One region of the Nonomuraea sp. NPDC050394 genome, then DNA from elsewhere that is predicted to be linked to it. Evidence: riboswitches for the same ligand, from Rfam matches in the RefSeq annotation. Region 1 holds a riboswitch; the other holds the start of a gene.
The links. Region 1 has a riboswitch for thiamine pyrophosphate ahead of ACIBKY_RS43380 (purine-cytosine permease family protein). Riboswitches for the same ligand answer to the same signal wherever they lie in the genome.
Positions count from the first base shown of each region.

Region 2: linked by a shared signal. The riboswitch ahead of thiO (glycine oxidase ThiO) and the one ahead of ACIBKY_RS43380 (purine-cytosine permease family protein) in region 1 are both predicted to bind thiamine pyrophosphate.

Region 1 is NZ_JBITIO010000015.1:279,098-282,293, forward strand. It holds gene ACIBKY_RS43365 (Fpg/Nei family DNA glycosylase) at 1-218, shown strand, start outside; gene ACIBKY_RS43370 (DUF1203 domain-containing protein) at 211-690, opposite strand; gene ACIBKY_RS43375 (rhodanese-like domain-containing protein) at 752-1,075, opposite strand; TPP riboswitch at 1,152-1,266, shown strand; gene ACIBKY_RS43380 (purine-cytosine permease family protein) at 1,313-2,617, shown strand; gene ACIBKY_RS43385 (methylated-DNA--[protein]-cysteine S-methyltransferase) at 2,619-3,143, opposite strand.
Region 2 is NZ_JBITIO010000013.1:314,796-317,991, forward strand. It holds gene ACIBKY_RS40375 (thiazole synthase) at 1-196, opposite strand, end outside; gene thiS (sulfur carrier protein ThiS) at 189-389, opposite strand; gene thiO (glycine oxidase ThiO) at 502-1,686, opposite strand; TPP riboswitch at 1,676-1,792, opposite strand; gene ACIBKY_RS40390 (NAD(P)/FAD-dependent oxidoreductase) at 1,851-3,005, shown strand; gene ACIBKY_RS40395 (Rv2175c family DNA-binding protein) at 3,036-3,196, shown strand, end outside.

The sequences.
Region 1 (3,196 bases):
AGGCGGTCGAGCGGGCGCACGGGGTGGCGGCCAAGGACCTGAAGGCAGAGAAGAGGTCGGGCCTGCGCGTGCACAACCGGGCCGGGCAGCCCTGCGACGTGTGCGGCGACACCATCAGGGAGGTCTCGTTCGCCGACTCCTCGCTGCAGTACTGCCCGACCTGCCAGACGGGCGGCAAGCCGCTCGCCGACCGCCGTCTGTCGCGCCTGCTCAAGTAGCCCGGTGGGCGGCGAACTGGAAGCAGCCATACTCGACCGCCCGTACGTGCACCAAGGCCACCTCGGGGTCGGAGAGCACCTCCTTGAGCGCCACCTCGGGGTCGGCGCCCTCGGGCAGGAGACGGCCGCCGTGGATGCGCCCGTCGGCGGTGTAGGCACGCAGGACCCGCTGGGCGGTGTGGGCCGCGGGCCAGGCGGTCGTGCCGGGCCCTTCGCACGGCTCGGCGTGGACGAAGATGGGCCCCAGCTCGTCGTAGGGCCCGGGGTCGGCGCCGGTCTCGGCGGCCCAGCGGCGCAGCGGCGCGTACGACACCAGGGCGATCCGCTCGCCCGCCGCCGCCTTGCGCAGGCAGCACCGCAGCGGCGCGCCGCCCTCCTCGTCGATGCTGAAGCGGGGCGCCCGGCCCGCGTCGTCCGCCCGGAGCAGCTCGCGCACGATCACCGGGTCGATGGCGCTGATCTCGTATTCCATGCTCCGATGCTCGCCCGGCCGCCCTCCCGGCGCTGGCGGCGGTCGGACCTCGCATTCGGGGTCAGGCCACGAACGGTTCCTGGCCGCTCTCGCTCACCATCGGCCGCCTGGCGGCCTCCCACGACTGCATGCCGCCGCCCACGTTGACCGCCTCGCGGCCGACGTGGTTGAGCCAGGCCGCCGCGTGCGCCGAGCGGCCGCCCACCCGGCACACCACGTAGACCGGCTGCCCGGCGGGCACCTCGTCGAGACGTGACTGCAGTTCGCCCATGGGGATGTGCACGGCGTCGGGTGCGTGCCCCGCCAACCACTCGCCCTGCTCACGCACGTCAAGCAGGTACGCGCCCACGGGCACGTCCTTGGCCTCGATCTCGGGAACCGTCATGTACCCATTCTCCCAGGCCCCGGGACCGCCCGGTGTCTTGCCACATGCCAGGCGAGTGGCATAATCCGCCTGAAACTTACATAAGCGCGGGAGCTCGGGCACGGCCGGGCTGAGAGGGCAATCCCCACGCATTGCCGACCGCCGGAACCTGACCGGGTAATGCCGGCGTAGGGAGCGTTCACGATGACGCGTGTCGTCGATGGATCACACCACTCTGATGAACCGCACCACTCTGAGGTGGCCCTGACCCTGGACGGGGCCACGCCGAAAACCCTCGGCGTGCTCGACCAGGGCGCGCTGTGGGCCAACCTCGCGGTCAGCCTGCTGGGCTTCTCCGGCGCGCTGCTGCTGCTCAACCCCCTTGGCGACGCGCCGCTGAGCCTGGCGGCGGCGCTCACCGCCACCGCGGTCGGCAGCCTCATCGGCACCGCCATGGTGGGACTGTCCGCCATCCCCGGCACCCAGACGGGCAAACCGGCGATGGTCCTGCTGCGCGGGCTGTTCGGCGCCAAGCTGTCCTACATCCCGACCGTGCTCAACATCGTCCAGATGATCGGCTGGGGCGCGTTCGAGCTCTGGGTCATCTCCAACGGCGCGATGGCGATCTTCGGTACGGCGGTGCCGTACGCCGTCTGGGTGCTTGTCGCCGGGGCGGTCACCACGGCGCTGACGATCTGGCCGCTGGGCGCGATCAGGCTGCTGCGCAGGTACGTCACGATCGGCGTGATCATCGCGATGGTCTGGTTCGCCGTGGACTTCCTGGGCAAGGCGCCGCCGCAGACCGGCGGCGACTGGACCGCGTTCGCCCCGGCCGTCGACTACGTGATCGCGCTGTCGATCTCGTGGGTGCCGCTCGCGGCCGACTTCGCGCGGCACTCGCGCTCCAGCAGGGCCGCCTTCACCGGCGTCGTGGGCGGCTACACGCTGGCCCAGATCGCCTGCCTGGGCCTGGGCGTCTACGCGGTCGCGCTGGCCGGGGCCTCGGCGGTCGCGGCCAACTCCACCGCGGTGTTCGCGCCGTTCGTGGCGGCGCCGCTGGGCGCGCTGTTCTTCGCCATCCTGGTGCTGCGCGAGACCGACCAGTCGTTCGCGAACGTGTACTCCACGACCGTGTCGCTGCAGAACCTCATGCCGAGGGTGGACCGGCGGATCTTCTCCACCGCCATCGGCGTGCTGACGGTCGCGATCGCGCTGGCCGTGGACGTCACCTCCTACGGCGCCTTCCTCGGGGTGATCGGCGCGGTCTTCGTGCCGATGTTCGCGGTGCTCGCGGTCGACTACTTCCTGCTGGGCGGCGGCACCCGGTGGAACACCGCGGAGAACGCGCCGGCCCGCTGGTCGATGCTGATCCCGTGGGCGCTGGGCTTCGCCGCCTACTGGGTGACCACGGGCACGCCGACGGTCGAGGCGTGGGACCGGATCTGGCTGCCGTTGCGCGAGGCCGTACGCCAGCCGTGGATGAACGGCGCGCTCGGCGGCGCCATCGTGGCGGCACTGGTGACACTGCTGGTCGGACTGCTCGGCCGGGCGCGCGCGAAGTGAGTCAGCGGTTCTCGACGGTCAGGAGGTGCCGCTTGGCGGCGGCGCCTCCGGCGTAGTCGCCGAGCTCGCCGTCGGCCTGCACGATCCGGTGACACGGGACGATCACGCACACGGGGTTCTGGGCGAGCGCGTTCCCGACCGCACGCAGCGCGCGCGGCCGGCCGATGCGCTCGGCGATCTCGCCGTAGGTCGTGGTCGTCCCGTACGGCACCGCCATCATCTTCTGCAGAACCGTCTTGGCGAACGGCGTGGCGAGGGTGAGGTCCACCGGCGTGGTGAACGTGCGCAGGCGCCCGGAGAAGAACGCGTCGAGCTCGCGGCGCACCGGGTCGAGCCGGGCGGCGTCGGGTCCGATGAAGGAGCCGAACTGCTTGGCGACCCGCTCGAACACCGTGTTCTCTTCGTCGAAACTGCAGGTCACGACGCCGCGCGCGGTCACGGCGAGGACGAGCCTGCCGACCGCGCCGTCGTAGCGGCCGAAGGCGACGTCGGGTGGGTCCTCGCTGCGGTAGGTCGAAGAGGTCACGCGGAGCAGGGCATCGAGATCACCGCTCGACATACCCTCACCCACTTCGCCAC
Region 2 (3,196 bases), on a different contig from region 1:
CCTTGATGCCGCGCTCGCGCAGCACGTCGAGCACGGAGCCGGGCGCCGACGGGTCGAGCCGCCGCATCGCCACCGTGGTCAGCTCGGTGCCCGAGGCGGCCAGCGCCTGGTCGAGCACGTCCAGCGAGGGGGCGCCGCCGGTGCCCATGATGAGGCGGGAGGCGAACTTCTCCCCGCCGATGATCAGCTCATCCACCCTGCACCGCCGTCAGCACCTCGACCCGGTCGCGGTCGGCCAGCGCCGTGGTCTCCCACGAGCCGCGCGTGACCACCTCGTCGTTCACGGCCACCGCGACGCCCTTGGTGGCGTCGGTCAGCGTCCGTACGGCCTGCGCCACCGTCGTCCCGAGGGGCACCTCATGGGCGGCCCCGTTGATCGTCACATTCATGAAATATCCCCCTTCGGGATGAAATTTTGGGACATTTTGGAGGTGGGGTTGGAGGTGGGGTTGGCGGCCGGTTCGGTGGCTGGTTCGGGGACTGGTTCGGCGGCAGCGCTGCTCAGGGCGCGAACCGGGCGGGCGAGCACAACGACGACAGCTCGCGCTCCTCGCCCATGAGGACGGCGGCCGTGAGCGGGGCCAGCAGCACCCCGCCCCGGTGATGCCCGGTGGCCACCAGCAGCCCCGGCTCACCACCCGGCCCGACGAGCGGCAGGTTGTCCGGCGTGCCGGGCCGCAGCCCCGCCACCACCTCCGCCAGCTCCAGCTCGCTCACCCCCGGCACCAGCTCGCGGGCGTCGCGCAGCAGCTCGTACACCCCGCCCGCGGTCACCCGGGTGTCGAACCCCAGCTCCTCCTGCGTGGCTCCCACGACCAGCTCGCCGTCGCCGCGCGGCACCAGGTAGACGGGCAGGCCGTGCACCGTGCCCCGCACGCACCTGCCCAGGAGCGGTTGCGGCGAGCGCAGGCGCAGGATCTGGCCCTTCACCGGCCGCACCGGCACCGGGGCCAGCGCGCCGCTCCACGCCCCCGCCGCCAGCACCACCCGCTCGGCGCGCAGCTCCTCCGGGTACGGCCCGTCACTGGCCTCCCGGTACGGCCCGCCGCCGGCCTCCCGGTAGGACCCGCCGCCGGTCTCCCGGTGCGGCCCGTCGCCGGTGTCACCCGGGCTCAGCCGTACCCCCTGGACGCCCTCATCGCCACGCAGCAGCTCGCGCACCCGCGCCCGCACGATCGGGACCCCGAGGCGCTCCAAGGCGGCCAGCAGCGCGCCGGCGACCCTGCGCGGGTCCACCCAGGCGTCGTCGGGCGCCAGGAGGCCGCCGCGCACCGACGGCGCGAGCATGGGCTCCAGACGGCGGCATTCGCGCCCGCTGAGCCGTTCCACCCGCAGCCCCAGCTTCTCCATGAAGCCCGCGGTCTCCTCCAGGACGGCCAGGTCGTCGGCGCCGAAGGCCACGTCGAGCGTGCCGTCGGCGCGGTAGTCGAGCGCCCCGGGACCGAGCCCCGCGTCGGCGGTCAGCTCGGCGGCGAAGGCGGGCCAGCGCGCCAGGGAGGCCGCGCCCAGGCGCAGCAACGGCTCCTCGGTGAACGTGACCTCGCTCACCGGCGCGAGCATCCCCGCGGCGGCGTGGGTGGCGCCCGAGGCGGGCGCGGGGTCGACGACGGTGACGGGCCGTCCTGAGCGGGCCAGGCGCCAGGCCACGCTGAGCCCGACGACGCCGCCGCCCACGATCACGTGCATGTCCGCTCCCTACGCCGGCATGATCCGGATCAGGTGTCTTGCGGTCGAAGGCCCGATGAAGCCTTCCTCTCAGTCCGGTTAAGGCCGGACTCCCGCGCGTCTTACGGTCCCAGCCTACGGCCTCGGCAGGCACTCCCACGAATGACCCCGGTATGGTCGGAACCGTGGATCACGTGGTGGTGGTGGGAGCCGGCCTGGCCGGAGTTCGCAGTGTCGAGTCGCTGCGCGGGCGCGGCTTCGAAGGAAGGATCACTCTCCTCGGCGAGGAGCGGCACCGGCCCTACGATCGTCCGCCCCTGTCGAAGGCGGTGCTGCTGGGCACGAGCGACGACAGCTTCGTCGACACCGACCTGGCCGCGCTGCGGGCCGACTTCCGGCCGGGCGTGGCCGCGAAGGGCCTGCGTGAGGGCGTGGTGGAGACCACCGAGGGCGAGCTGCCCTACGACGGCCTGGTGATCGCGACGGGTTCCGAGCCGATCCGGCTGCCGGGCGAGGGGCCCCAGCTCGTGCTGCGTACGCTCGACGACGCCCACGTGCTGCGGGCCGCCCTGGTGCCCGGCGCGCGGGTGGCCGTGGTGGGCGCCGGCTGGATCGGCGCCGAGGTGGCGACCGCGGCGCGCAAGGCGGGCTGCGTGGTCACCGTGATCGAGGCGGCCGGAACGCCGCTGTCGCACGCGATCGGCGAGATGGGCGCGCGCACGCTGCCCTGGTACGAGGGCGTCGACCTGCGGCTCGACACGATGGTCAGCGAGGTCGTCGAAGGCGGCGTGGAGCTGGTCGGCGGCGAGTTCGTGCCCGCGCACGTCGTGGTCTCCGGCATCGGCGCACGCCCCGTGCTCGAATGGCTCGCCGACGCCGACATCGACCTGCACAACGGCGTCGTCACCGACGAGCACCTGCGGACCTCGCTGCCCGGCGTGGTGGCCGTCGGCGACTGCGCCAACTGGTGGTCGCGCCGGTTCCAGACCAGGATGCGGGTCGAGCACTGGGACACCGCGCTCAACTCTCCCGACGTGGCCGCCGCCACGCTGCTGGGCGAGAAGGCGGTCTACGACCCGGTGCCGTACTTCTGGTCGGAGCAGTTCGGTCACATGCTGCAATACGCCGGATACCACCCCGCGGGCGGCCGGGTCGTGTACCGCGAGGGGCTGAAGTGGTCGGCGGTGTGGCTGACCGCGGAAGATCGGATCACCGCCGTGCTGGCCGCCGACCGGCCCCGCGACCTCGTCCAGGGCCGCCGTCTCATCGAGGCTGGCGCCCGTCTTGATGTGGAACGCCTGGTAGATCCGGATGTGGCCCTACGAGATTGTGTTGTTTGAGCAAGCACTCCATGTGGTAGTTGTGGTTTCGTGACGCTTTCTGTTGCACAGATCGACCGGGAGACCGACCAGCTCGTCAGCGAGTGGCTCACTCTCCCCGAAGTGGCCGCGCGCCTGGATCTCACGATCGGGCGGGCCAAGCAGCTCCTCAAAGACCACAAGCTCCTCGGCGTACGGCGAGGCAGCGGCGG